DNA from 3 places in the Oceanidesulfovibrio marinus genome. Region 3 is predicted to be linked to each of the others. Evidence: riboswitches for the same ligand, from Rfam matches in the RefSeq annotation. Region 3 holds a riboswitch; each other region holds the start of a gene.
What was found. Region 3 has a riboswitch for cobalamin ahead of E8L03_RS12885 (ribonucleoside triphosphate reductase). Riboswitches for the same ligand answer to the same signal wherever they lie in the genome.
Positions count from the first base shown of each region.

Region 1: another riboswitch for cobalamin. It lies ahead of E8L03_RS07765 (sirohydrochlorin cobaltochelatase); the one in region 3 lies ahead of E8L03_RS12885 (ribonucleoside triphosphate reductase).
Region 2: another riboswitch for cobalamin. It lies ahead of metE (5-methyltetrahydropteroyltriglutamate--homocysteine S-methyltransferase); the one in region 3 lies ahead of E8L03_RS12885 (ribonucleoside triphosphate reductase).

Region 1 is NZ_CP039543.1:1,723,181-1,733,123, reverse strand. Features, by position in the region: gene E8L03_RS07800 (class I SAM-dependent DNA methyltransferase) at 1-290, opposite strand, end outside; gene ychF (redox-regulated ATPase YchF) at 894-1,988, opposite strand; gene E8L03_RS07790 (PilZ domain-containing protein) at 2,431-2,913, shown strand; gene cobI (precorrin-2 C(20)-methyltransferase) at 2,985-3,695, opposite strand; gene E8L03_RS07780 (ABC transporter substrate-binding protein) at 3,692-4,600, opposite strand; gene E8L03_RS07775 (ABC transporter ATP-binding protein) at 4,593-5,447, opposite strand; gene E8L03_RS07770 (FecCD family ABC transporter permease) at 5,444-6,520, opposite strand; gene E8L03_RS07765 (sirohydrochlorin cobaltochelatase) at 6,551-7,387, opposite strand; cobalamin riboswitch at 7,606-7,801, opposite strand; gene E8L03_RS07760 (DMT family transporter) at 7,894-8,787, shown strand; gene E8L03_RS07755 (NfeD family protein) at 8,888-9,352, shown strand; gene E8L03_RS07750 (SPFH domain-containing protein) at 9,349-9,943, shown strand, end outside.
Region 2 is NZ_CP039543.1:4,417,494-4,427,436, reverse strand. Features, by position in the region: gene hypF (carbamoyltransferase HypF) at 1-2,203, shown strand, start outside; gene E8L03_RS19375 (hypothetical protein) at 2,321-2,671, opposite strand; gene metE (5-methyltetrahydropteroyltriglutamate--homocysteine S-methyltransferase) at 2,694-4,982, opposite strand; cobalamin riboswitch at 5,186-5,376, opposite strand; gene E8L03_RS19365 (aminotransferase class I/II-fold pyridoxal phosphate-dependent enzyme) at 5,649-6,815, opposite strand; gene E8L03_RS19360 (MlaD family protein) at 6,902-7,468, shown strand; gene E8L03_RS19355 (FAD-binding and (Fe-S)-binding domain-containing protein) at 7,593-9,943, shown strand, end outside.
Region 3 is NZ_CP039543.1:2,919,086-2,929,028, forward strand. Features, by position in the region: gene E8L03_RS12885 (ribonucleoside triphosphate reductase) at 1-2,169, opposite strand, end outside; cobalamin riboswitch at 2,306-2,512, opposite strand; gene E8L03_RS12890 (glycerol dehydrogenase) at 3,108-4,214, opposite strand; gene dctP (TRAP transporter substrate-binding protein DctP) at 4,305-5,366, opposite strand; gene E8L03_RS12900 (TRAP transporter large permease) at 5,363-6,646, opposite strand; gene E8L03_RS12905 (TRAP transporter small permease) at 6,666-7,157, opposite strand; gene E8L03_RS12910 (PfkB family carbohydrate kinase) at 7,233-8,126, opposite strand; gene E8L03_RS12915 (class II fructose-bisphosphate aldolase) at 8,140-8,979, opposite strand; gene E8L03_RS12920 (DeoR/GlpR family DNA-binding transcription regulator) at 9,402-9,943, shown strand, end outside.

The DNA of each region.
Region 1 (9,943 bases), 1.2 Mb from region 3:
ACCTGGAGCATGTCCTTGGAAATGTCCATGGCGTCCACCCGGCCGTAGCCGTGTTTGGAGAGGACCTGGCCCACGAGGCCGGTACCGCAGCCGGCGTCGAGCACGCGGCTCTCGGGCGATTCGAGGTAGGTGTCGAGCATCCTGCAGGCCGTCATCGGGCCCACGTAGCCCATGCCCTGCACGCAGTCGCGGTCATAGTCCGTGCACCAGAGCTTGTAGGCGTCGTTCAGCTGATCCTGGGTTTCGGCATCGTACGTCGCTTTCCAGAGTTCGAGGTTGGAACCGCTCATGTGATCTCCTGGGTTTTCCTTAGCGAAGGGGTCGCCGCCCATCCCCATGAGTAGGCGTGACCCGGGGAAGCAAGACAGAAGCAATACGGCAATTGTGCATGACGTACCAATAGATTACCGATGCAGTGTTTCAGTTCTGTGAAAATTGTGCATCGATGATGTACAAATTACACCCAAAACGCAGAGCAAAACGCAATCCATGGATGCAATACGCACACGTATGAGTTTGATTGCTACGTCGGTCGATGCGGACACGTCGCGTCATGAACCGGAACGCGGGACCCGCATCTGGAGTCTCGTACCATACACGGAACATTGGGTTTGTCAAATTTGTCTAACAAGATGCGGGAAGCAACGTTATTGCTTGCACGAGCGCCGTATGGGGCGTTGATTGTTCAAAAAAAATCCGGGCTGCAGCAAAAAAAGCCGCAGCCCGGATTATGGTGTCTATGTAACAACCTAACTATTTGGAATAAATGATCATGGTTGCCTGGGGGACACTGTCCCCCAGCCCCTGCCGGGGACCGCTGGTCCCCGGACCCCAGATTAGGGTCCAGGGAGCATTGCTCCCTGGTGGAGCCTGAGGGCAAAGCCCTCGGAGCCCTACACGTTGAACAGGAAGTGGACCACGTCGCCGTCCTGGACCACGTACTCCTTGCCTTCCACGCGCAGCACGCCGGCCGAGCGGCAGGCGGCCTCAGAGCCGTACTGGACGTAGTCGTCAAAGGAGATGACCTCGGCGCGGATAAAGCCGCGTTCGAAGTCGGTGTGGATGACGCCGGCGGCCTGGGGCGCTTTGGCGCCGCGGGTCACGGTCCAGGCGCGCACCTCTTTGGGGCCGGCGGTGAGGAAGCTGATGAGACCGAGGGTCTTGTAGCCGGTGCGGATGACCTGCTCCAGACCGCCGGCAGTGACGCCGTACTCGGTCAGGTACTCGGCCTGCTCTTCTTCGGAGAGGCCCAGCAGCTCTTCTTCCATGCGCGCGCAGATGCGCACGACCTCGGCGCCGCGCGCCTCGGCGTACTCGCGCACGCGGGTGACCAGCTCCGGCTCTTCGGTCAGGCCGGCCTCGTCCACGTTGGCGCAGTAGATCATGGGTTTGGCCGAGAGCAGGGAGAGCTCCTTGAGCTGCCTGACCATGTCGTCGTTGGGCGGCTCGTAGGTGGCGGCGGGGTCGCCGCCGGCAATGTGGTCGCGCAGCTTTTCAAGCTGGTCGGCAATGGCCGCGGCCTTCTTGTCGCCGCGCTGCTTGCGGGTGCGCTCCAGGCGGTTCTCCACGGCCTGGAGGTCGGCCAGCAGCAGCTCGGTCTCAATGGTCTCGATGTCGCGGATGGGGTCCACGGAGCCGTCCACGTGGGCCACGTCGCCGTCCTCGAAGCAGCGCACCACGTGGAGGATGGCGTGGGATTCCCGGATGTTGGCCAGGAACTTGTTGCCCAGGCCCTCGCCCTTGGAGGCGCCGCGCACCAGGCCGGCGATGTCCACGAAGTTCACCGTGGCGTAGATGACCTTGGCCGGCTTGACGAGCGTAACCAGGGCGTCCACCCGCGCGTCTGGCACGGGGACCACGGCCTTGTTGGGCTCGATGGTGCAGAAGGGGTAGTTGGCGGCCTCGGCGTTCTGGGCCTTGGTCAGCGCGTTGAACAGGGTGGATTTGCCCACGTTGGGCAGTCCGACGATGCCGATATCGAGAGCCATGGTGCTTCCCTTGGCGATATGGGTGGGTGAAACGATGAAAACCGGTCGCGTGGCGCGTGCACGGTTCGTACAGCGATGCCGCGGGTGGCGTCAAGCCCACCGCAAGACGGCGTGGGCCCAGAAGAAAATCTTAAAAAAATGCATCAACAAAAACCGACGTTAATCAACAATACCCGCTCTAAGGCGATGTAAATTCACATAACATCAAGAAATATTTGAAGAAATATAGACATGCTCTGAAATTTGAGATAAATTCAAAACAAAGTCTAGAGGATTTCTATCGGGCTACGGGACGGTGGCCACGGTGTACCTCCAGCCGCTGCCGCCGTCCCCTTCGTGACAGGCTGCGCCCCCCCGGGCCGGAAAAAATCTCTCTCCTGCGCCCACTCGTGTTGGGGTCCGGGGGGAGCAGCCCCACGTTTGCAAAACAAGGAGCGGTCTCATGGCTACGGTCTTGTCGTTCTCCAAGGGGTATTGTCAGGCCTGCGGTCACGAACGCAAGGTCCCGGCGGCGATGCACGGACTGGACGCGCGGTGCCCGCACTGCGGCCACACCGCCAAGGTGCTGGTGGGCGAACCCCACGAGCGCCGCGGCTGCGACCGCCACGAGGTGGGAGGCTCCAGCGTCCGGCTGGGCCCGTTCCTGGGCGAGCTCCCGCTCATCGACATCGGCGCAGGCGGCATGTCCTTCGACGCCAGCGCCAGCGGCTTCCAGTTCAAGCCCGGCGATATGTTGCGCATGGAGATCGTCCACCGCGGCATGAGTCTGGCCGGAGACATCGAGGTCGAGGTGGTGCGCACCGAGGGCCCGCGAATTGGATGCTGCGTGCGCAAGGACGACCCGGCCGCCGAGGCCCTGGTCAACGCCTGCGTCTACACCATGCTGTTCCGCGAGCACGCCGCCCAGCTGCGGCAAAGCGCGTAAGACTGATCTGTCTAAATTTATAGACGGCGGACCGGGCGCAGCAATGGTCGTATCGCGCTTCGTCCGCCGATTTATTTTTCCTGCGCCGGCACCATGACCAGGCTGAGGTAGTGCGGCTTGTCCGGTACTTCCTCCAGCCGCGTGTGCACGGTCTCGCCGTCCTGGCCCACCTGAGAGGCGAACCGCGCACGGCCGGCCATGCCTTCCTCCTCCAGAACCCGTCGAATCATCCTGAACCCCTTGTATGCCTTGAGGATCACCAAGTTCTCCGCCACGTGCAGGGTGGAGCGCAGCTGCTCCTCGTCCGCCACGCCCGAGAGCACGGCCAGGCTTTCGCTGCCGGCGGCGAGCATGGTCCGCGTCCGCGCCGCCGCGGCCTGCATGGCGGTGATGCCGGGCACAACCTCCACGGGAATCTCCGGGAAGTCGCGCTCCAGCTCCCGCGCCACGTAGGCAAAGGTGGAGTAGAGCATGGGGTCGCCCAGGGTGAGAAACGCCGCGCTTTTGCCGGTGCGCAGGAACTCGGCCACCACGGCGGCGTTCTCCCGCCACGAGGTGTGCAGAATGTTCGTGTCTTTGGTCATGGGGAAGCCGAGGCGCACGATGTCGGCTCCGTCCTTGAGGTGCGGCTCGGCAATGTCCAGGGCAAAGGAGTGGTCGTTCTTGGTGGACGAGGCCGCGTAGATCCTGTCCGCCAGGCCCAGCACCTCCACGGCGCGCAGGGTCAGCAGCTTGGGGTCGCCGGGACCGACGCCCACACCATATAATGTGCCATAGCTCATGGCTTTTCTCCTGTGTTGTCAAATAAATGCGGATACAAGGCGGCGGCCAGCTCCTCCACGGCGTCCACGCTGCGCGGGCCGGGCCGGGAGAAAAGCTGCTCATCCACGGTGTAGATATGGCCGCTCTGCACGGCGGCCAGGGTGCGGAAGTGCGGCCGCTCCGAGGGGGGCAGCGGGTCCGGGTTCATGGGGCCCTGCTGCACCACGTAGACGTCCGGGTCGAGCCGCAGCAGCTCTTCCTCGTTGAGGCGAACGAGCTTGCGCGGGGAGTCCACGCAGTTTGCGCCGGCGGCGGCGCGGATTACGTCGTTGACCATGGAGCCGCGCCCGACGGCCAGCAGATTGGGGTAGCGGACCTCGAAAAACACGCTGGGCCGGTGCGGCACGGTGCCGATGGCCTGGGTCACGGCGTCCAGCCGGCTCTGCATAGAGGATATGAGCTCCCCGGCCTTGCCCTCCGCGCCCAGCAGCACGCCCATGCGCGTAATCGCAGAGAACAATCCATTAAAAGTATGGATGTCGAAAACCGTCACGGTGATGCCCTTGGCGCGCAGGGCGGCCACGGCCTCTCCGGCCGCGGCGCGACGTCCGGCCATCTGAAACACCAGGTCGGGCCGCAGGCCCAGGATGAGCTCCACGTTGGGCCGCATGTGGGTGCCGATGGACGGCAACGCGGTGATCTCCGGCGGCAGTTCGTCGGCGCGGGTGCGCGCCACTAGACGGTCCGTTAGATCCATGGCCGCGATGATCTCGTTGAACGCGCCGTACAGGGAGATGACCCGCGCGGCCGGCGCATCCAGGGTGACCGCGTCGCCGGCGTCATCCGTAATGGAGACCTGGGCAGAGGCGGAAAGCGGCAGAAGCAGGCAGAGCAGCGCCGCGAACACGCAGAAATATCTAGTCATTATTTGGTACCAGACAGCATTGGGGCGCGCCGGTTACCGGGTGCGGGAACACGGTGAGCTTTGCGCCGTAGATTTCGGTCAGATGGGTCTCGGTAAAGACCTCAGCCGTGGGGCCGTCCAGCACAATGTGGCCTTCCTTGAGGAAGACGAGGCGGGAGCAGTAGAGCGCGGCGAGGTTGAGGTCATGGATGGCGGAGACCACGGTGGCGCCGGCGCGGTGCCGGGCGCGGAGCAGATCGTGGATGTGCAGCTTGTGCGCTACGTCCAGGCCGGAGGCTGCCTCGTCCAGCAGGAGCACGGCGTCTTCCTGCGGGCACTGGGCAAAGGCGCGGGCAATGGCCGTGCGTTGCAGCTCGCCCCCGGAAAGGCCGCCGGCAGAGCGCTCCGCCAGGTGCATGGTCCCGGTCTCGCGCATGGCCGTCTCGGCCGCGGCGTGATCGTTTTCGCCGTATCGCGCCAGGAACGAGAGGTGCGGGTAGCGGCCCATGAGCACGAACTCGCGTACGGTGAGGTCGTGGCTCGGCTCGATGTGCTGGGGCACGGCCGCGATGCGCCGGGCGCGCTCCTTGGCCGGCATGGCGTGCACGTCGTCCCCGTCCAGAAGCACGCGGCCGGACTCCGGGGCGAGCACGCCGGAGAGGGCCAGGAGCAGGGTGGTCTTGCCGGAGCCGTTGGGGCCCAGCAGGCCGACCATCTCGCCGCGGCCAACCTCGAGGTCGATATCGGAGAGCACGGCGCGACGGCCGTAGCCGCAATGCAGCTTTTCCACCCGGATCATCGGGTCGGGCATCGAAGTATCCACATGACGGTTCGTGGAGTTGTCCAGGATATTAGACGGGCGGCTCATGCGTTCTCCCTTCTGGCGCGGCGGGCCAGGAGTACGCAGAAAAAGGGGCCGCCGAACAGCGCAGTGACAACGCCTACGGGCAACTCCGCGCCGCCGGGCAGCACGATGCGCGCGAGCACGTCCGACCAGAGGAGCAGCAGACCGCCTACAAGTGCGGAGACCGCGAGCAAAGGCCGGTGCGCACCGCCGATGGCCAGGCGCACCAGATGCGGCACTACCAGGCCCACAAAGCCGATGATACCCGAGACCGCCACGGCCGCCGCGGCGGCGAAGCTGGCCCCGAACAGCAGCAGCATGCGCGAGCGGTCCACGTTGACGCCGAGCTGACTGGCCTGGGTGTCGCCCAATGCCAGGATGTCCAATTCCTTGGACAGCAGGAAGACCACGGCCGTGCCGATGGCAGCGTACGGCGCGAAGAGCAGTACGTGCGCCCAACCCCGTCCCTGAAAGCTGCCCATGATCCAGAAGACGATGGCGCTGACCGCCTCCTCGTCCAAAGATTTCACGAATGCGATGCACGCCGAGAGAAATGTGGTGACCACGATGCCGGCCAGGACCAGGGTCTCGCGGCGGAACGGGCCGGCCAGGCGGCCCAGCATGAGCACAACGAGCAGCGCGCAAAGGCTGCCGGCAAGGGCGGCCAGAGGCAAGGCCGTGAGGCCGGAGCCGGCCAGCAGCGAGCCGGTAAGGCCGATGTGGATGGCGATGGCTGCGCCGAAGGCGCCGCCACTGGATACGCCCAGGGTGAAGGGGTCGGCCAGCGGGTTGCGCAGCACGCCCTGGTACGCAGCGCCGGCTACGGCGAGCACAGCGCCGGCAAGCCAGGCAAGCACCGCGCGGGAAAGGCGGATGTCCAACACGACCACACGCGCCGTGTCATCGACGCCGTGGGCGCCGGTCAGCACGTCCCAGACCGTGGACAGCGGCACGTGGAACGGCCCCATGGTGCAGGCGGCCAGGAAGGACAATACGCTGAGCAGAAGAGCGGCGACGCCCAGAACGAGCCCGCGCGAGGAAGCGCCACGGATGGGCGAGCTCCTGTCGCGCGAGCTATGTGTTCCGGGATTACTCATGTTGATTCCAGCGTGCGAGCGCCTGGCGTATTACTCGAAGTGGCTGAACGCACCCTTGAGGTGCTCTATCCAGATATCCACGATGGGGTCCACCTCGGCCGTGCCGCGCAGTACGGGAATGGGCTTGAAGCCCTGCTCGGTGAGCACGGACTTCCAGGAGTCGGGCTCGTCCCCGGCCATGTCGTTGCGGGCGTGGTCGCCGGCCACGGACATGAAGGGTACGAGGTACGCGGTTTTCAGGTCTTTGGCTTTCAACCCGGCGATCACGTCATCCAGGGTGGGGTGGCCTTCCACCGTGCCCACGAAGACGTTGGGGTCGCGCTTGCTCAGGTAGTACTGCAGGGCAGCGTAGTACACGTCCGCCGGATGGTGGGTGCCGTGGCCCATGAGGACCACGGCCTCGTCCGCCTTGCGCTCCTTGGGCAGGGTGGCGATAATCGCGTCCGCAACCTCGGCCATGTCTGCCGACGTCGAAAGGAGCGGATATCCGACCAGAATCCGTTTCATACCCTTGGGCATGGTTGCGAACGCGTGGGCAGTCTCCACCAGGCCGTGGTACTCCTGGCCGGGGATGGTGTGCAGGGACTGCACGGCCACGTGGGTGAAGCCGTCGGCCATCATCTTGGCCAGGGCCTCGGCCGGGGAGGGCAGCTCCTCGCCGGTTTCCTTGGCCACCTTGGTGCGGATGATGTGCGAGGTGTAGGCCCAGCGGACCTCCACGTCCGGGAAGGCGGCTTTGACCTTGGCGTCGATGTTGTCGAAGGCTGGGCGCGCCTCGGGCACGGAGGTGCCGAAGGCCACCAGCAGGATGCCTTTCTTCTCGGGCTTTGATTTGCCATGGCCGGCCATGGCGGGCGAAACCGCCATAAGCATAAGGCACAGAGCACAGGCCAACACAAGCCAGACAGGTCGGGGGCGCCGACGAGGGACGGCAGATACGGACGACATAGGGTTCCTCCGGATGGGAATCCGGGACTCGTTGGGGCTGCAAACGAAAAAACCCTCTCCCCGAATACACGGGAGAGGGCCGATCCGTTTTTCGTGCCCGGGGAGATCGCGGCCGGCAAGAGTCCCGTTGCCGTTGCGAAGTCTTCCATGTCCAGGCAGGTCTTCCGGCTCGCTGCGCACCGGCCCGGCCTTCCCGGAGAAACTCCCCAGTGGCGCGTGCTGGGACGGCGCAATGCTGCAGCTTACGGCGGCGGGTCCGCTCCCGACTTTAACGGGATTCCCTATTCTGCCCCTTGCAAACGGCTCGGGGCCACCCGGACAGGAAACCACTACCCTCGGGGGGCACCTCGGTCAACAGGCGGCAAGCGGTTGACAGAACCGGGTGCGGCTGTCAAACCCCGTGAACTTCCGGGGAGAAATATATCATGCAACGTGACACGCTGACTGCCGATCTTCTATTACTACTCACCGCGCTGCTCTGGGGCTTTGCCTTTGCGGTCCAGCGGGTGGGCAACGAGTTTGTGGGACCGTTCACCTACAACGGCATTCGCTTCGCCCTGGGCGCGGCGTCATTGGTGCCGGTCATCCGCTGGTTGGACAAGCGCAAGATCGGCAAGCCCGTGGAAAAGACGCTGGACGTGCCCCTTCCCTTCTGGGGGGCGTCACTTCTGGCCGGGTTCGTTCTCTTCTGCGGCGCAAGCCTGCAGCAGGTGGCGCTGGTGTACACCACGGCCGGCAAGGCCGGATTCATCACCGGGCTGTACGTGGTCATCGTGCCCATCATCGGCCTGTTCCTGGGCCAGCGTGCGGACAAGGGCCACTGGATCGGCGCGACGTGCGCCGTGCTGGGCCTGTACTTTCTTTCCGTCACCAGCTCCTTTTCCCTGGCGCCCGGCGATGGCATGGTGCTGATCGGCGCAGTCTTCTGGGCGATCCACGTGGTGCTGCTCTCCTGGCTGGCTCCGCGGTACGACGCAGTGCGTCTTGCGTGCGGCCAGTTCACTGTTTGCGCAATCCTCCATCTGGTCATCGCCTTTTTTACGGAAACACTCACCTTATCCGGCCTGTACGGTGGCATGTGGCCCATCCTTTACGGCGGCGTCATCTCCGTGGGCGTGGCATTCACCATACAGGTGGTGGCGCAGCGCAGGGCCAACCCGGCCCACGCCGCGGTACTCCTGTCCATGGAGACGGTGTTCGCGGCGCTTGGCGGCTGGATTCTCCTGGGCGAGATGCTCGGCTCGCGCGGGCTTCTGGGCTGCGGGCTGATGTTCGCGGGTATGCTTATCTCGCAGTGGACGGACATGAAAGCGTCATAAGCTTGCCAAGGCGCCTCGGGTATGGAATAGGGAAGCGGGACGGATAATTAGGTTTTTCTCCTGCATCCTCATCCCGGTTTTTATTTCCGGAGGCCCATACATGTCCGCAACCCTCATCTGGTTCCTCGTCGGCGTCGCCTTTGTGGTGGCGGAGCTGCTCATGCCGGGCTTCATCCTGCTTTTTTTCGCCCTGGGCAGCTGGCTCACGGCGGCGGCCATGCTCTTCTTCCCGTCGTTGACCTTGCAATGGCAGATTGCCGGGTTCCTGGCGGCCTCGCTGGCGTTTCTCTTCAGCCTGCGGCGTGTGGCGCTGCGCACCTTTTCCGGCAATCAGAGCTCGCAAGCCGGAGAGGATGCTGATCCCATGGCCGGCCGCAACGCCGTGGTGACCAAGCCCATCCAGCCGGGGCATCCGGGCGAGGTGAAGTGCATGGGCAGTTTCTGGCGCGCCGAGTCCGGCGTGGCAATTGAAGAGGGTGCGACCGTGCGCGTGGCGGGCAAGGCGTCCGCCGACGGCCTGACCCTGGAAGTACATCCCCTTACTTCGGAGGCGAACAAGCCATGAATGAATCCCTGGTGATGGTTGCGATAATAGCCGCCGTCGTCATTATCCTGTTCCTCAAGACGGCGCGGGTGGTACCGCAGAAGTCCGAGTTCGTGGTGGAGCGTCTGGGCAAGTACCACAGCACCTTGGGCGCGGGCTTCCACATCCTCATTCCCTTCCTGGACCGCGTGTCTTACCGCCGCAGCCTGAAGGAAGAGGTCATGGACATCCCCTCGCAGATCTGCATCACGCGGGACAACGTCTCCGTGGAGGTGGACGGCGTGATCTACCTCATGGTCATCGATTCCAAGCTCTCCAGCTACGGCATCGAGAACTACAAAATAGGCGCGACCCAGCTTGCACAGACCTCACTGCGCTCTGCCATCGGCAAGATCGATCTGGACAAGACCTTTGAGGAGCGCGATTCCATCAATCAGCAGGTGGTGGAGGCCGTGGATGAGGCGGCCCAGAACTGGGGTGTGAAGGTGCTGCGCTACGAGATCAAGGATATCACCCCGCCCAACTCGGTGATGGCCGCCATGGAAGGGCAGATGAAGGCCGAGCGCGAGAAGCGCGCCGCCATCTCCATTTCCGAGGGTGACCGCCAGTCGC
Region 2 (9,943 bases), 1.5 Mb from region 3:
CGAGATTCCGCCGCTGGCGCGCATTGTCTCCCTCGATGAAGAAGCCCAAGAAGTCAAGCCACCCGACGCGCCGACCGAGGGCGGATTCCAGATCCTCAAGAGCGACCAGGGCGAGGGCCACGCCGTGCTCATCAGCCCGGACACCGCCACCTGCGCCGACTGCCTGGCCGAGATGGCCGATCCAAACGACCGCCGTTACCTCTACCCCTTCACCAACTGCACCAACTGCGGCCCGCGCTATACCATAACTCGTTCCATCCCGTACGACCGCGCCACCACCTCCATGGCCTGCTTCCCTCTGTGCGAGGAGTGCGCCGCGGAGTACGAAAATCCTCTGGACCGGCGCTTCCACGCCCAGCCCAACGCCTGCCCGGTGTGCGGTCCACGCGTCTGGCTGCAGGAGGCCGACGGCATGCCCGTGTGCCAGGGCCAGGACGCCCTGCGCGAGGTCGCCCGCCGTCTCGCGGCCGGGACCATCGCGGCGATCAAGGGCCTGGGCGGATTCCACCTGGCCTGCGACGCCACCAACGAATCTGCGGTCCAGCTCCTGCGCGAGCGCAAGCACCGCCCGCACAAGCCGCTCGCGGTCATGGTTCCGGACATCGAGGCCGCTGCCGCCTATGTCTTCATCGACGAGTCCGCCGCCCGGCTGCTCACCGGCCCGGTCCGGCCCATCGCCCTGCTGCCGCGCGCATCCGGTCCCGCTGGGGGCAAGGCTCTCGCCGCCTCCATCGCCACGGACACCGATCTGGTGGGCGTCATGCTGCCGTACACGCCGCTGCACCATGTGCTCTTCCGCTACCTGCGCGAGGCCGGCGGCGGCTCCCATCCGGCCCTGGTCATGACCTCGGGCAACCTCTCGGACGAGCCCATCGCCCTGGGCAACCGCGAGGCCCTGTCCCGGCTGGCGGACATTGCGGACTGCTTCCTGCTGCACGACCGCGACATCCTCATCCGCACCGACGATTCGGTGGTCATGCCGCTCACGCCTGACGACGCCCTCGGCATGCCCAAAGACGCGGCCGAGCCTGGCCCGCCGCTCATCTACTTCCGCCGGGCGCGCGGCTACACACCCTCGCCCGTGGACATCCAGAATCTTGATGACCGCACGGACGGCGTGCCCACGGTGCTCGGCGTGGGTCCGGAACTCAAGAACACGATTTGCCTCACCAAAGGCTCGCAGGCATTTCTCAGCCAGCACATCGGCGATTTGGAGAACCTTGAGACCATGGGTTTCTTTCGCGAGATTATAACCCATCTCGCCGCCATCCTCCAGGTCTCTCCAGCCATCGTGGTGCACGATCTGCACCCCAACTTCCTGGCCACGCGCTGGGCCGTGGAGGAGTCCGGCCTGCCCGCGCACGGCCTGCAACACCACGTGGCACACATCCACGCTGTGCTGGCCGAGCACCGTTTCCGCGGCGCGGCCCTGGGCCTGGCTCTGGACGGCACCGGCCTTGGAGAGGACGGGACCCTTTGGGGCGGGGAAGCCCTGTTCGTCGATACCGAGGCCCTGACCCACGAACGCGTCGCGCACTTCTCGCCCATCCTGCTCCCTGGCGGCGACGCCGCCGTGAAGGAGCCCTGGCGCATCGCCCAGAGCATGCTCCACGCCCTGGGCATCACCGAGCCCGGCAACCGGCCGTGGCCGTGGCTCGATACGTTCGGCCCCATGAGCCGGATGCTGCCGCAGATGCTCGACAAGAAAATCAACGCGCCGATCACCACCAGCTGCGGCCGACTCTTTGACGGCGTGGCCGCCATGCTCGGCCTGGCTAACACCGCCAGCTACGAGGGGCAGGCCGCCATCCGCCTGGAAGGCGCGCAGGATATGGCCGAGACCGTCGCCTACCCCTGCGCCGTGTCCGGCGACGGCAACCTCGACACCCTCGCCCTCTTTGCCGAGGCGCATCAAGATTGGGAGGCCGGCGTCTCCGCCGGCGTGATCAGCCGCCGCTTCCACCTCGGGCTTATCCGGGGTCTGGCCGACTGGGCCGCCCACCATACGGGCCGCCTCGGCCTGGAGCACGTGGCGCTATCCGGCGGCGTGTTCCAGAACCGCACCCTTGCCCTGGCCCTGCCCAAAGCTCTGGCCGACCGCGGCCTCATCCCCCTGGTCCATGGCTTTGTCCCGCCCAACGACGGTTGCATTGCCCTGGGCCAGGCCGCCTGGGGCCGGCTCCTGCTGGTGAAGAACGGATAAGAAAAGCAATGCGAGGGGGATGCCTTTTGAAAAAGGCATCCCCCTCGCGCTCCCCCTTTCAAAACTTTTTCATTGAAAAAAAGTTTCAGGGGTGTGCGGTGTATATAGCGGCTGCGCTTACGAATGCCCGCCCGAAAGCCCCAACGTATGTACCGGAGAAAACGACACGCCGAAGACCAGAGCCAGCGCCACGGCGGTGCAGATGGCATCCAGCGTGGCTGTCTCCTTCTCGGCGAACGACGTTGCCGCCCGCGCATTGGCCACTGTCGCGGAGCGCATCAGGACGCCTGTGCCCTGCCCGCACGGCAGCACGGACAGGACAAAGGCTTCGCACAGCGAAAGCGTCAGCTCGAAGCGCTCGTGCGCATACACTTCCTTGACGACCTGGAAGTACCGCCGCACCGGTGGCGGCGGGTTCATCTCCAGGAGCAGCGCCTCAACCTGCGCTTTCTTTTGGTAGTAAGCCATTATTAAACCACATCTTTCTGGTTTACGTCTGGAGCTCGGCGCGCACGATCCGCGCCGCCTCCACCATGTTGCGCAAAGAGGCCGTGGTCTCTTCCCAACCGCGCGTCTTGAGGCCGCAATCCGGGTTCGCCCAGAGCCGTTCCACAGGCAACACCCTGGCCGCGCGGCGCAGCAGGTCGGCCATCTCGTCCACGCTGGGCACGCGCGGGCTGTGGATGTCGTAGATGCCCGGACCGACCTCGTTGGGATAGTTGAACAGCCGGAACGCTTCGAGCAGCTCCATGCGGCTGCGGCTGGCCTCCAGGCTGATGACGTCGGCGTCCATGGCTGCGATGTGCTCGATGATGTCGTTGAAGTCGCAGTAGCACATGTGGGTGTGGACCTGCGTTTCCGGGGCCGCGCCGTTGGCTGCCAGGCGGAAGCAGTCCACGGCCCAGCGGAAGTACTCGTCCCAGGCGGATTCACGCAGGGGCGCGCCCTCTCGCAGGGCCGGCTCGTCCACCTGGATGATGGGCAGGCCCGCCTGCTCCAGATCGGCGACCTCGTCGCGGATGGCCAAGGCGATCTGCCGGCACGTCTCGCTCCGGGGCTGGTCGTCGCGCACAAAGCTCCAGCACAGGATGGTCACCGGCCCGGTCAGCATTCCTTTCATGGGCTTGTCCGTAAGCGACTGGGCGAACTTGCTCCAGGCCACGGTCATGGGCTTGGCACGGGCAACGTCGCCGTAGATGACGGGCGGTTTGACGCAGCGGGAGCCGTAGCTCTGCACCCAGCCGTTCTGGGTGAAGCAGAAACCATCGAGCTGCTCGCCGAAGTACTCCACCATGTCGTTGCGCTCCGGTTCGCCGTGCACGAGCACATCCAGACCGAGCTCTTCCTGGCGGCTCACCACATCTCGGATACAGTCGCGCATACGCTCCGTGTACTTTTCCATATCCAGGTCGCCGCGCTTGTAGTCCCGCCGCGTTGCGCGGATCTCCGCCGTCTGGGGGAAGGAGCCGATGGTCGTGGTGGGCAGCAGGGGCAACCCGAGCCGTTCCCGCTGCTCCAGGCTGCGCTCGGCATACGGCACCGGCCGTGCGTACATCGTGGGGGTGAGCGCATCGATGCGCGAACGCACATCCTTGCGGTGCAATGTCTCGTCGGACCGGCGGGAGGTCCAGGCCGCACGGTTTTCTTCGAGCCAATCGGCCACATCCACTCCTTGCGCCCCCTGTGTCCCCTGTACAGTGGCCGCGAGCATGGCGACTTCGCGGCACTTCTGCACCCCAAAGGCCATCCAGCGCTTGATCGTTTCGGACAGCGCGATCTCGTCCTCCAGGTCCACGGGCACATGGAGCAGCGAGCACGACGGCGCGAGCATCAGCCGGTCCATGCCCACGGCGTTCCGGGCGTGTTGGATCAGATCCAGCGCCTTGCCGGCGTCCACCCGCCAGATGTTCCGGCCGTCCACCACGCCCAGGGACAAGCGCGCTTGTTCCGGCAGCGCCTTCAGCACGGCGTCGAGCTGCTCGGGTGCGCGCACCAGATCGACATGCAAGGCGTCGAAAGAGAGCCCATTGAGCTCGCCCAGGTTGTGCGCAATGGAGCCGAAGTATGTGGCAAGCATCACCTTGGCCGGGCTCGCGGCCTTCAGAAGCGAGGCATAGGCCGTCTTGAACGCGCCTTTGACCTCCGCTGGCAGATCCTGCGCCAGGACTGGCTCGTCCAGCTGAATCAACTCGCAGCGTTCGCCGAGCTGGGCCAGGAGCTCTTCATACGCCTGTAGGATGACAGGAAGCAGCTCGAAACGGTTGAAGTCCGGCGTGGTGGACTTGGCCAGCACGCAGTAGGTGACGGGACCGGGAAGCACGGCTTTGAGCGGAGCCCCGAGCTCGCCGGCCTCCTCGATCTGGGCGAGCAGCCTGTCTGCATCGACATGGAAACGCTGATCCGGCGCGAGCTCCGGCACGATGTAATGATAGTTGGTGTCGAACCACTTGGACATCTCCATGGCCGGAACGCCCTGCCCGCCGCGGGCCATGTGGAAGTAGGCGTCCAGATCGACGGCCTCGCCCGCCGTGCCGTACCGTTCCGGCACGGCGCCCAGGGCGGCGGTCATGTCCAGAATATGATCGTAGAAGGAAAAATCGCCCACCGGCAGCAGCTCGATGCCGGCGTCGCGTTGCAGTGTCCAATGTCTGATCCGCAGCTCCCGGGCCGTGGCGAGGAGGGCGTCGCCCTCGATGTCGCCTTTCCAGTACTGCTCCAGAGCCCGTTTCAACTCCCGCTGTTTTCCCATGCGGGAAAATCCCAACAAATGCGTCTGCATGCTTTCTCCTTGCCCATGGGGGCATGCGCGGTTTCGCGCGCGCAGTAGAAGTGTTGGCAGGCAATCGCACCCGGCGACACGGGCTTTCTCATGAAAAAGCCCATTCCCGAGTTCGAGAATGGGCTGTGTATGTCGTGCAACGCCGTCCCGGAGGATCACGATATCGTGTCGGATTCGGCGTCAGCAGCCCATGGCGCGAGGCGTGCCTGCGAAAATCTCCGAGACGTCTTCTGGCTTACGGGGTGGGCTCTGTATGGCCCGGCCGATTCGGGGCTCCTTCCCGGATGCGTGTACGCATCCAGTGGAGTCTCCCTCAGGCGCTGATCCCGAACACAGCAGCGCGTCTGCGACGGACTCTCACCGTCTTCCGTTTCCCGGAGTTCCAATATGTGGCGGAGTATGGGAGATGGCTCCGCCCTTGTCAAACACTTCACCCGGCGCGTGCAGGGCATAGAAGAAAAGCAATGCGAGGGGGATGCCTTTTGCGCATTTTCGTCTTGAGGCAAGACTCTCATCAGAAACAATTACTAATTGTTCCTGATAAATGCATAAGAGCATCTAAGCCTGCTTAAGGCTAAGATGCTCTAAAAAAGGGTTCTCCCTCCCGCGCTCTCCCTTCCTAAACTTTTCAACTAAAGAAACTTTCAGTGCGGGCATTGGCAGGACCTACACGAGGGATCGCGACACCTCGCCTAGCGCTGCAATCAACCTCGTGTTGTCCTCCGCCGTGCGCACCTGAATGCGCAGAAAGCCCGGCGCCATGCCTGTAATGTCATCGCAGTCGCGCACGAGGACGAGCCTGTCCTCCAGTGCGTGGGCCACGTCGCCAGGTCGCAGCCCCTCGCGCAGGCGCACGCACAGGAAGTTGGTCATGGAGGGCAGCACCCGCGCCACGCCGGGAAGTGCGCTGATTGCCGCAGCAAGCTCCCGCCGCAGTCCGGGCAGCGGCGCACGGGTCGCGTTGTACTCGGCCTTGTGCTCCAGAAAGAACGTCCCGGCCTCCTGCGCCAGTGCCGTGACCGACCACGGCGGCTTGATCCCGGTCGCGCAATCCACCAGCGCCGCATCTCCCACCACGTAGCCCAGCCGCAGGCCCGGACAGGCAAAGGTCTTGGTCAGAGAGCCGATGCAGGCCACGCCCACGCCATCGCCGGCCGCCGCGGCCAGATCGGTATAGCGCGCCACAGTCGCGGACCGGCCATCGTCGTCCATGGCTATGTCGCGATAGGCCTGGTCCAGCAGCAGAGTCGTGTTGGTCAGGCCGGCCGCCAGCTCAGGCAGGCGCTCGTACACTTGGCCGGTGGGGTTGTTGGGCGAACAGAGGATCACGGCGTCCGCATTGGTCTGGGCAATGCGCTCCAGAATGGAGGTCACGGCCCTTTCGGTGAGACCGAAGTCCTCGTCCGGGTCCAGAGGTTCGATCTCTACGGAGATGCCCAGAGCGTTGGCCGTGCGCGCGTACTCCGAAAAGATGGGCCCCACCAGGAGCAGCCGGCGCGGCCGCAGTCCGGCCAGCAGCACAAGAATGGCCTCGGCCGCGCCGTGGGTGGGCAGGATCTGCGAGGGGTCCACGCCCTCATGTGCGGCCAGCGCCGCCGTGAGCGCGGGCGCTTCTGTTTCAGGATAGTGACGGAGCTCGGGGGCGATGGTTTTGATGAGCCGGTCTGTCAGCGACTCGGCCAGCACATCCGTGTTGTTGGAAAAGTCAACGATTGCGTCGGGTGAGACGCCGCGGCGGCGCAAGACGGCGAGTAGCCTGCCGCCGTGGGGCGCGAGCGCCTGCTGTTTCCCGGCCTTGGCATCCGGCGGTAAATTGCTGTACAGAATAGTCATGGACGTTCCCTGTGCGGAACGAATCCGCTTCACTTCGATCTTTGTGCGGGGCTGAGGCTCCGCGACATGCATAAAGGAGATTCTTCATGGCCAACCGAATCTTCATCCGCCTCGCCGCCATTGTTGGAGCCGCGATCTTCGCGCTGGGCATTGCCGCGTGCGACGAGGTGGGCGTCGGGTCCATGTGCATGCCGCTTCTCTCGCGAGAGGTACAGGTGACCATGGACCAGGCCATGGACCTTCCTATACCGGCGCCGGTCATGCTCGGCGGAGTGAAAATCGGCGAGGTGCGTTCCAAAGACCTCTTGCCTGACAATCAGCCTGTGCTCAAGCTCTGCATAGAAAAGGGCCGACTGGACAACCTGCGCCGGATGACCATCTTCTATGTGGACCGCAACGGTGCGTCCCCCGTGCTGGTGGCCGAGCCAATTCCGGACTCCGGCCCGCTGGACACCAAAGCGGACACGCTGATGTTTCCGGGCTTCTCTTCGTACGACAAGTATGTGGCCTGGCGCGCCCAGAACCTTCTCAAACAGGGCGTGGACGAGATGCTCGACGCGTTCAGCAGGCTCCTTGGTCCGGACAGTGCGCCGCCGCCCTCCCAGGAGAACCCCACGCCTCCGTCGTCCGGCGACGGCGCCAAGACTTTGTAGCCTAACACGCTGCATATCCTTCGTTTTTCCACTGCGTGGCTCGCGCCTTGCAGTTCTTTGCGCTCCCACGTAATGTGGTACGTTTCCGCTAAACATTACAACTTTCGTCAGCAGGTTTTTTCCCATGCCACACAAGGGACCCCACATATCAATCTCGTCGGAACTGCTCGTCTCGCGCGTTCTGGGTCTTTCGCCCGCAGAGCTCGCCACGTGGCCCGAGTCGGTGCGCAACCTTGCCGCCGCCCTGGCCGAGGAGCTTTTCCTTGTCCGTTACAACCCATTCATCGACCCGAGCATCGTGATCGACTCCGTGCGCTCCCACTTCCGCCAGGAACGCGGCTCCCTGTCCCGCGAGTACACCAAGTTCCTGGACAAGGGCATCAAACGGTTCTGGCGCGAGTTCGAAGAAGACATGCGCTTCCGCAAGGAGGTCAAGCACCGCCTGGCCGAGGTTCTGGACCGCAACGCCATAGACGACAGGCCCGCCTCGCTGGTCCAGTCCTCCACGGACGCCACCGACCTGCGCATGGCCCTGCCCATGCTGGTGGTCACGCCCAAGGACACGGAGCAGATCCAGCACGTGGTCAAGCTGGCCAACGAGATGGACTTCGTCATCGTGCCCAGGGGCGGCGGCTCCGGCGCCACCGGCGGCTCCATTCCGGCGCACCAGCGCACCGTGATCCTCTCCCTTGCCCGGTGCAAGGATATCATCGAGATCGACGAGGAGAACAGGATTCTCTGCGCCCAGACCGGCGTCATCACCCTGCAGGCCATCCAGGCCGCGGCGCGCAAGAACCTTTTGCTCACCGTGGACCCGGCCTCCAAGGCGGCCTCGTCCCTGGGCGGCAACATCTCGGAGAACGCCGGCGGCCCCTTTGCCTTCGAGTACGGCACCACCCTGGACAACATCTACTCGTACACCATGGTCACCCCCACCGGGGAGATCATCGAGGTCAAGCGCAAGGACCACCCCCGCCACAAGATCATGCCCACGGAAAACGCCGTGTTCGAGGTCTTTGATGAAAAGGGGACCCTGCTGCGCACCATCAGCCTGCCCGGCGACCAGATTCGCGGACTGAACCTGGGCAAGGACGTGACCAACAAGTTCCTGGGCGGCCTGCCCGCCGTGCAGAAAGAGGGCGTGGACGGCATCATCACCAAGGGATGCTTCATCCTCTACCCCAAGCAGTCGCGCTCCCGCGTGCTCTGCCTGGAGTTCTACGGCCGCTCCATGCACAACGCCATGCTGGTCATCCGCGACATCGTGGCCCTGCGCGACGCCATCCGCCGCGAGGGCGACCTGGTGAAGATCTCCGCCCTGGAGGAGTTCGGCATCAAGTATGTGGAGGCCATCGATTACGAGAAGAAGTCCTCCCGCTACGAGGGCGACCCCATCAGCGTGCTGATCATCCAGCTGGACTCGGACAACGCCGAGGCCCTGGACCAGGCCGCCGCGAACATTGTGGACATCGTGGAGCCCTACGACCAGGTGGACGTCTTCACGGCCGACGACGAGCGCGAGGCCGAGATATTCTGGGAGGACCGCCACAAGCTCTCCGCCATCTCCAAGCGCACCTCGGGCTTCAAAATCAACGAGGACATTGTCATTCCGCTCGACGTCATCCCGCAGTTTGCGGACTTCATCGAGCAGCTCAACCTGGAGTACATGGCCCGGGCCTACCGCAAGGCGCTCCACGACGTCAGCCGCATCGAGGGCATTGCCCCGGACGACGACTTCATCCGCATGGAGCTGGAGTTCACCTCGCGCATCCAGGCCGGCAAGGTGGACGCCAAGGACCTGACCGACGCCGAGCTGGAGATTCAGGCCGGCTTCTTCTTCCTGGACCTGGCCTCGCGCTACCCGGACCTGGAGGAGCCCCTGCTGCGCATCCGCGACCACATGCACGCCACGCGCATCGTCATTGCCAACCACATGCATGCGGGCGACGGCAACTGCCACGTCAACCTGCCGGTGAACTCCAACGACGCCGAGATGCTGCACAACGCCGAAGAGGCTGCGGCGCGTGTGTTCGAAGAGGTCCTCTCCCTCAAGGGCGCGGTCTCCGGCGAGCACGGCATCGGCATTACCAAGATCGGCTTCCTCTCGGACGACAAGATCGCCGCGCTCAAGAAGTACAAGAAGGAAGTGGACCCCAACAACGTGCTGAACACCGGCAAGCTCACCCAGAAGAACCCGCCGGTGGCGCCGTTCACCTTCTCCTTCAACCGGCTCATCGAGGATATCCGCATGAGCGGCCTGCCGGACAAGGACAGGCTCATCTCGTTGCTACGCTCCATCCAGGTGTGCACCCGCTGCGGCAAGTGCAAGCAGGTGTGCCCCATGTTCTACCCGCAGCAGTCGCTCATCGCCCATCCGCGCAACAAGAACATCAGCCTGGGCTCGCTCATCGAGGCGGTCTACTACACCCAGGTGAGCAAGGGCGAGCCGGACGCCAAGCTGCTGGGCGAGCTCAA
Region 3 (9,943 bases):
CGCAGGCTCGCTGAAGCACACGCGCTCGTCGTACTCGCCCTTCTTGCCTATGTTGAAGGCCGAGCGCGGCCGGTAGTAGCCCATGACGCGGGTCCAGACCTCGCACGCCTGATCGCGGCCTTCGCCCGCACAGGTGGGGCAGGTCTCGTGCTCGCCCGCGAGGTAGCCGTGGCTGGGGCACACGGAGAAGGTCGGCGTCACCGTAATGTAGGGCAGAGCGAAGCGCGAGAGGGACCGGCGCACCAGCTCCTTGCAGGCGGCCGAGCTGGAAACGCGCTCACCCATGTACAGGTGCAGCACCGTGCCGCCGGTGTATTTGCGCTGCAGCTCCTCCTGCCGGGCCAGCGCCTCGAAGGGGTCGTCCGTGAAGTTCACGGGCAGCTGGGAGGAGTTGGTGTAGTACGGCTGTTCCTTGGTGCCTGCCTGCAGGATGTCCGGGAAGCGGCGGCGGTCCTCCTTGGCGAAGCGGTACGTCGTGCCCTCCGCCGGGGTGGCTTCCAGGTTGTACAGATGCCCGGTCTCCTCCTGGAACTCCGTCATGCGCGTCCGCACGTGGTCCAGGAAGCGCACGGCAAAGGCATAGCCGTCGTCCGTGGTGATGTCCTCCCGGTCGTCCGTGAAGTTACGGATCATCTCGTTGATGCCGTTGACGCCGATGGTGTTGAAGTGGTTGCGGAGCGAGCCCAGGTAGCGCTTGGTGTAGGGGAAGAGCCCGGCGTCCATGCGCGACTGGATCTCCTTGCGCTTGATCTCAAGGCTCGTGCGCGCGGTCTCCAGCAAGGCGTCCAGGCGGGCGAACAGTGCGCGCTCATCCCCGCGGAGAAGGTAGCCCAGGCGCGCGCAGTTGATGGTGACCACGCCCAGCGACCCGGTCTGCTCCGCGCTGCCGAAGAGCCCATTGCCGCGCTTCAGCAGCTCGCGCAGGTCCAGCTGCAGACGGCAGCACATGGAGCGCACCATGTTGGGCTCCAGGTCCGAGTTCACGAAGTTCTGGAAGTACGGCAGGCCGTACTTGGCGGTCATCTCGAAGAGCAGGTCCACGTTGGGGTTGTCCCAGGGAAAATCCTTGGTGATGTTGTACGTGGGGATGGGAAAGGTGAACACCCGGCCCTTTGCGTCTCCCGCGGTCATGACCTCGATGTAGGCGCGGTTGATCATGTCCATCTCGGCCTGCAGCTCGCCGTAGGTGAAGGGCATCTCCTCCCCGCCGATGACCGGATGCTGCTCGACGAGATCCTCCGGGCAGGTCCAGTCGAAGGTGAGGTTGGTGAAAGGCGTCTGCGTGCCCCAGCGCGATGGCACGTTCAGGTTGTAAATGAGCTCCTGGATGCACTGGCGCACCTCTTCGTAGGCGAGCTTGTCCTTGCGCAGGAAGGGAGCCATATAGGTATCGAAAGAGCTGAAGGCCTGCGCGCCCGCCCATTCGTTCTGCAACGTTCCAAGAAAGTTCACGATCTGGCCCACGGCGCTGGAGAGGTGCTTGGGAGGTTTGGCCTCCACCTTGCCGGGCACGTTGTTCAGGCCCTCGGTCAGAAGCGTCCGCAGGGACCAGCCCGCGCAGTAGCCGGAGAGCATATCCAGGTCGTGGATGTGCATGTCGCCCTCGCGGTGCGCCCGGCCCACCTCCGGCGGGTACACGTGGTTCAGCCAGTAGTTGGCCGTCACCTTGCCGGAGACGTTCAGTATGAGCCCGCCGAGCGAGTATCCCTGGTTGGCGTTGGCGTTGACCCGCCAATCCTGCCGGTCCAGGTACTCGTTCATGCTTGACGCCACGTCCACCACGGTCTTCCTGTCCTGGCGGAGCTTGGCGCGCTGCTCGCGGTACACGCTGTAGGCGCGCATGGTCCTGAAATGATTGGCTGAGATAAGGGCCTGCTCCACCGTGTCCTGGATGTTTTCAATATCCGGCACACGGCCCGAGAAGCGATGCGACAGGACCTTCACCACCTGTGCGGTGAGCAGGCCGGCCTCGGCGTCGTCGAATTCGTCCGTAGCCGCGCCCGCACGGCGGATGGCCGAGCGGATCTTATCGACATTGAAATCGATGACCTCGCCGCTACGCTTGCGCACCTGGACCGGCGGCGCAATGGGTCGCAGGGGCGTGAGTATGGCGGCGGGAGCAGCCTGATCTGGAAGAGGTTCAGTGAGGCGTTGGACGTTCTGGGACATTATGATCTCCGACTGCTGAAGGTTTTAGCGATGACGCGGGGGTCAGCGCCTGCAGCCGGAGAACATGGAACATGTTCCCTTTCGATCTGCCGCACGGCCCTCCCACGAGGCTCACGCGTCAAACCGCCGGGACGCTCGGTCCTGACGGGAGCGGGCAGGTCTTCGGACTTGCGGGCGTGTGCGGCATGCTCGCCGCCTTCCTCGCCCCCCGACTTCCCGGCATGCTCGCCAGTGTCTCACTGTGGGGGCTCGTTCCCGTTCACCGCTGCGGGGCAGCTCCGGATTCGCACCGGATTCCCTTTTCACCCGGACTGGTCCGGGCACCTGCTCTGGTCATTTTTTAGAGCTGGCGGACTGCAAAGTCAAATCGCGCCTGCCACATAAGAGATTGGTTTATTTATAGAAAATGCCAGAAAGTGACAGCACTGCAAGCTGACAATGGGTTGAAATTACGGAATTAACCGAGCCAATTTGGCTGACAGGAAAAAATTCTAGAAAAAATCTCAACGAATCGTTCCTGCCTCGGATGGAGGCTCTGCCGGAAGCTCCGCGACGGCACGGCGAGCACCTTCTGGCAGGTGTTCGACTCATATGGATGTGCTGGACGCTTCCACCCCTCAAAAGAATCTCGGATCATCGAGGCGGCGCGGGAAAAGCCCCTGCTGCGCCATGAAAAAGAGGGTGCCGTGAAACACGGTCACCCTGTTAAATGTCATGGCCAAGGGACAGAATCGAGCTACCGACGCAGGGGCTTTCAGCCCGCGTTCATATGGTGGGTGGGGAACCTTCGACTTCGACAACACCGGACGACCGCATTCCACTTGTGACGGCGGCAAGCCGATGTATCTATATCAAAACCCCAGGCCAGAGGGGCGCCCTGTCTGACCTAGCCCGGGAAGGCGGCGCAGCCCGTCACCATATTTCCACCGCACCGCCGCTCAGCTGTCCGAGGAGCCGGCTCTATAGGCCGCTACGAATTTATTCGCCTGCGTTATGGCCTCTTCAACACTCTCGATCGTCACCGGGATGGACATATTGTGGATGCGGCTTTTCGGGCGGAGCACAAACGTTGCCGTCTTGCGAAGCTGTTCTGCATCCGGTTCGGGTATGCCCAGGTCTTTCAGTGATGCCGGCAGACCCACCGCGGTGTAGAAGTCCAGCATATCCTTCATGAACGCGTCGTCTCGTTTTTCCAGCATGAACTGGGCGATCAGCCCCAACGCGACCTCCTCGCCGTGCAACACGCCCTTGGCTCCCGGCAAATCCGCCAGGGCCATGCCGATGGCGTGCGCGGCGGCCACACCGCAGCCTTCAAAGCCAAGCCCGCTCAAAAGCGTGTTGGCCTCGACGACCTTCTCGACAGCCTCGCTGACGCGCTGCTCCCGCACGTGGCGAACCGCCTCCGGAGCATATTTGCGTACGATCGTATAGCAGGCGTCGGCAAGACAGATGGCGGCCTCGGTCGGTCTGGCGCCGAAGAAGTTATCGCAACCGGAAGCGACACACTGATCTGCCTCGAACTTCGTGACCAGCGCATCCGCAATGCCTGCTATGAAAAACCGGACAGGCGCGCGGGCTACAATCCCTGTATCGACCAGCACCGCATCCGGATTGTTTTCCAGAAACCGCGGTCCGATGAAGGTGCCGTCGTCGTTGTAGGTGATGGCAAGCCTGCCGGTGGCGGAGTCGTTGGACGCGATTGTCGGCACGATGATCACGTGGATGCCGGTTTCGATCTTCACGGCCTTGGCGGTATCGATGGCCTTGCCGCCGCCAAAGCCGAGAACGCAGTCGCAGCCTTCGTCCCGGGCTTTTTGTGACGCGCTTTCGATAGCAGCAGGAGAGCATTCGCCGCCAAAGTCCACAAACAGCGGCGTAATGTCCTCTCGCTTCAAGGCCTGAACAAGCGCCTCTTCATAAAGACTCCTGACAAACGCATCGGCGACAACCAGGGGCTTTTTACCGAACGGCCGGACATACTCTCCAATGTTATCAAGTAGTCCGTCCCCCAGCTTGTACACCAGCGGAAAACCCATCGCTTTCATCTCAAAAAACCTCCGTCCCAAAAGTAACGGGGCGCCACGCTGACGCCCCGCCACTCATAGAGACACATTATAGACGTTACACAACCAGTGTCACTGATTGTTTACTTTCGCTTGTGCTTCTTCCACGGCGCTGAGCATGATCTTCAACCATTTGTCGCCATACTTTTCGACGTACCAGTCCTCCATATGCTGCCTGGCGCCGAGGAACGTCTCCCGGTCCGCGGCCGTGGGCTCGTAGATCTCGCCGCCCGCGGCGATAAAGTCCTCGTTGGCGCTGGCTTCCGTCTCTGCATTGAACTTGGTCTGCTCTGCGGCGGCTGCGGTGAACCCGTCCAGCACGACCTTCTGCAGGTTCTCGGGCAGGCTCTTCAGCCAGCTGTCGCTGACAAAGTAGTAGCCAAAGAGGAAGGTGTGGCGATCCAGGATCAGGTGCTTGATGCTCTCGTAAAACTTGTTGGACATGACGTCCGGCGTGCCGTTCTTGGTGCCGTCGACAACGCCGGTGGCCAGCGCCGTATACAGCTCGCCCCAGGCGACAGGCGTTGCCGAGGCGCCGAGGCTCTTGACGAACTCCTGCTGCAACGAAGAGCTGATGGTCCTGATCTTCAGTCCTTTCAGATCGTCAGCCGTATGGATTGCCTTGTCCGTGGTGAAGAATGAACGCCAGCGGCCGCCGTCGCTGACTGCGGTCAGCCTGACATTGGGCAGCTGTTCAAGGATCGCATCGCGCATCTTGTCGGTGAAGGACCCTGCCATGAATGCGTAGGCCACCTCGTCATTGGGCAGGACATACTGCAGATCCACAACACTCAGCTCCGGGATGAACGGAGTCACGCCGCCGATGGAAACGTGAGCCGATTCCAGAACACCGGCGTTCACCTGCTCCATTACCTCTTGATAATTGCCGAGCTGGTTGCCGGGAAAGATCTGAACCTCGATCGCGCCATCCGACTTTTCCTCGATGTACTTTTTGAGGGAGGTCGACCCGACGTAATCGTCGTTGTTCATTGTGGCCGGACCCGCATGGGCAATCTTCAGGGTGAAGTCCGCCGCAGCCGCCGGGTTGGCCATCAGCCCGACCATAACCACAAACGCGACGATACACATGGTGAGCTTCATCATGCACTCCTTCTTTGAAAGGTTGTTTGTCATACAGGAAATCCCAACAATCTTGGCAGAGTAAGCGATATCACCGGGCAGAACGTTATCAGAATCAGAACGAGGCCCTGGATTAGGTAGAAAGGCAGCATCTCGCGAACGATTGTCTCGACCTTGACGCCCGACACGGCGGAAGAGGCGAACAGCGCCAAACCAAACGGCGGTGTCGCCAACCCCATGGTCAGGTTGAGGCACATGATCACGGCGAAATGGACCGGGTTGATGCCCAGACCCAGCATGGTCGGTCCCAGGATCGGCCCCAGGATCAAAATCGCTGGTCCCGCATCGAGAAACATGCCTGTAATCAGCAACAGCACATTGGCGACAATCAGGAACACGGCCGCATTGTCGGTCAGGCCGATCACAAGCCGCGCAAGCGATTGTGGCACGCCTGCAATATTCAGCACCCAGCCGAACAGCGAAGCCGAGCCGATCATCAGCAGGATGATCGCTGAGGAACCTGCAGACCGGCGCAATATCTTTGCCAAATCGCCAACCTTCAGCGATCGAATCGCAAGGCTCAGGATGAGCGCGTAGACCACCGCGACCGCAGCAGCCTCGGTGGGGGAAACAATGCCCAGCAGGATGCCGCCCAGAATGATGACCGGGGTAAGGAGCGGAAAAAAGCCCTCGAACGACGCATGGGCGACTTCCCTTGCCGTGGCCCTGCTCTCCTGCTTCGGCAGATTATGCTTCCGGGCGATGAAGGCCGTCATGATCATTAGCCCCACACCCATCAACAGGCCTGGTATGAAACCGGCGGCGAACAGCGCTCCGACCGACACGTTCATGATGTAGGCGTAGACGATCATGATGATGCTTGGCGGTATGACCGGACCAATGATCGATGAAGCCGCAGTCACCGCCGTGGCAAAGGAACGCTTGTAGCCGTCTTGCTCCATGGCCGGGATAAGCATCGATCCCAGCGCCGAGACATCCGCGACGGCAGAGCCGCTCAGGCCCGCGAACAGGATCGAGCTGAGGATATTGACGTGCGCGAGTCCCCCGCGGCAGTGGCCGATCAATACCTGCGCCAGCCTGACAAGGCGATGGGTAATACTCCCGGCGTTCATGATCTCACCCGCCAGGATGAAAAGCGGGACCGCCACAAGAGGGAACTGGTTGATTCCTGCAAACATGCGCTGCAAGCTGATCTGAAGCAAAGCAGCATTGCCTTGCAGGGAGAACCCCAGCAAGGGACCGAACGCCAGTGCAAAGACGATCGGCACGCCTATCAGTGCGGTGACGATGGTGAAAATAATGAAGAGGGGCATGGGCGGATATCCTATTCAATCATTCGGACTGTACGAACGGGCTTAAGATGTTCTCGATGCACAGCGGCACGATCAAGGCGAACCCGACAGGCAGCGCAAGATAGGAGTAGCCGTGGGAAAGCCAGTCCATGGACGGGATGATTCTGGCCATCCCCTGTTTGACGAACGGAACGCCGTATACGATTACCGTAATCGCCACGAAGAGAACCGCAGCATTGGCAACCGCGCACAGCAATTTCGAGCATGCCTTGGGAAGCCTGTCAGAGGCGAGGTTGGTAGCGATGTGACCGCCCCGCATGCCCACCGGCGCCCCCAGGAACGACATCCAGACAAGACAGACAAGCGTGAAGTCCTCGCTCCACGGAATGGGGTTGTTCAGGCAGTAACGCCAGACGACGGAACAGAACAGCAACCCCGCCAGCACCCCCAGCAGAACGGTGAGGATGGCTTCGCACATCTTGATTATCAGGGTATTGCACAGCACAAGGCCGCTGAACGCACGCTTGAGCATGTTCCCTTCCCTCACTTCACTACTTCAGTTGGTCGACACATGGTTCTCGCTCCTGACAACGAAACGGCCAACGAACTATACGTGGCCGAGAAATACATCGACCTGCTCCCGGGTCGGGATACCCGTTGAACCCCCGGGGACAGTGCATTTCAACGCGGCGGCGGCGCTGGAAAAACGGAGCGCCTGCTCTATCCCCATGCCTTCCGCCAGCCCCACGGCAAAGGCGCCATGAAAGGTGTCGCCTGCGCCAAGCGTGTCTACGCAATCAATTTCGAACTTGGGCATGTGCTTGAAGATGTCGCCGTCCATCCAGCAGCACCCTTTCTCGCCTGCTGTGATGGCCACCCATCTGCCCGTTGCCTTGGCTGTTGCGCGAAGGTTTGCTTCCAGGTCTTTCTGTCCACCTACCAGTTCCGCGCCGCCTTCGGAAAAGACGATGTAGTCGGCCAGGGAAACCAGGGCTGTTGTGTCATACGGGGCCATATCCCCATCTATGACTGTGGTGATGCCCTTTTTCCTGGCGTACTCCAGCGCCGCACGTCCGCCTTCGGGCCAACGCACGTCGGCAAGAACCACGTCGGCTTGTCCAATGACGTCCCAGGGCAGCCAGGATGCATCCGGAGCGATATCCGCGTCACTGAAGTTGACCACCTGCCGTTCACCGTGGCTGTCCACAACAACGGAAGAAACCTGCGTGGAAAAGCCGTCCACAAGCCGAACGCATGAGGCGTTCACCCCGCGTTCAGTCAACGAGTCCACCATGAACCGGCCACCGGCGTCATTTCCAAGGCGGCCGATGAACCATGCCTCGTGCCCCATCGCCGCAACGGCAAGGGCGGCGACAGCGGCAGGGCCTCCGGCGGCCGCGGCATAGTGCGTGGCGAAGAACTTGCCCCCACCGGACGGGAGCTCGTTGACCCGAAACATGTAGTCCATACAGCCGAGGCCGACGCAGACAATCCTGGCCATGAAACAATCCGCCCTATGCTGCCTTGTTTACCGAATTGAACAACACCATCTTCTTTGACACCGCGGAAGCTATGGCGGCGATACCGCATTCGAAATCTTGCAGCAGCCCGCTGTCAGGGGATGCGTTGAGCTGAGCGGTGAGGGCGTTTTTGCAAGCGACCTGGAGACCCGTGTTCACGTTGATCTTTCGAATCCCATTGGCGACAGCATCTTTGACGTGCTCATCAAGGACTCCGGAGGCGCCGTGCAAGACGAGCGGAGCTTTGATCTTTTGGTGCAGTGCTCGCAGCAGATCCTGATCCAGGGAGGCGCCGGCTGTTTTCATGCCGTGGATAGACCCCAGGGAAACCGCGACGAGATCCACCCCGGTGCGCTCTACGAACTCAACGGCCATGTCCGGATCAGTCATGTCTTTTTCGGAAACCGGATCCGTGCCGTGGGGAACGATGCCCACCTCGCCCTCCGCTGTGGCGCCGTGGTCGTGAGCCATAGCGACCACTTCTTTTGTCTTGGCGACATTTTCCTCGAAAGGAAGCGCGGAACCATCGAACATGACGGAGGTGACGCCCAGCTCCAACGCCCGGCGCACCAGCTCCACGTCCCTGGAGTGGTCGATATGGATTGCGACCGGCACATCCGATTCTTCAGCAACGGCCCGGCACGCGGCCACGAGGGGCTTGAGCCCTATGTATTTGATAGAAAGCATGCCCACGGCAAGAATGGCGGGCGAACGATTTTCGCAAGCGGCTGTCACCACCCCTCTGGCAAACTCAAGGTTGTGGACGTTGAAATGGCCGACAGCCCAATTGTCGTCATACCTCAAACCCAACTCATTCACATTAACAAGGTTCAACACAATTCTCCAAATAATTAATGTGTTAGCATAAGCACATCAGGACCCGCTTGGTCATTCTTGACTTTATGAAAATAGTGTAAAATATCTATCAAAACGTCAAGTTTTTTTCAAATTGCGGCCACCATTTTGTCACTTTGATACAATTTCTAGGTAATTATGGAAAAAAAATTACAGCACCTGACAGGGTTGCCGTCAGCCGAAAAAGTCGGCCATATGGACGCAAATGCTGTCGATAAAGACTTTCAGGATGCAGTTCCGTTCATCGGCAGCGTAAACACCTTAAACACAATCTTGCAAAGTGTAACACGCCCTACTATGTTATCGATTCATTGAATATCTGGACACGCGAACGGAATTGATGAACAGCAAACACATTTCGCACATGAATACTTAATCATTTTATGAAGGAATGCGGTAGCATGAAGGTACAGAGCAGGCGCGAGCTCATATCCAAGCTGGTCAATGAACAGGGTTTTGCATCCTTGGAGTTTCTGGCCGAAAAGTGTGGGGTGTCAACCCAGACTATCCGGCGGGATCTGCAAGCGTTGTGCGATGACAATATGATTACACGCCACCATGGCGGCGCAAGTCCAAACTCTTCTCTGCTCAACACCAGCTATGACGTGCGACGTATCTCTCTGCTGCCGGAGAAGCGGGAGCTCGCAGCAGAAGCCGTCCGCCAAATTGCGCCAAACCGCATGCTCTTTCTCTCCGCGGGTTCGACAATGGAGGTGGTTGCCCAAGAGCTCAAGAAGCTCTCTTCCATCTGCGTCCTGACCAACAACTTGCATGCCGCCATGCACCTGTACCGGGAAGAGAACATCGACTTGTTCATGTCCTGCGGACAGGTCCGCAAGAGCAATGGCGGCATTGTCGGCACCAATTCCATCGATTTTGTGTCCAACTTCCGCGTCGACTATATGATCATGGGTATCGGAGCAATCTCACCGGACGGTTTATT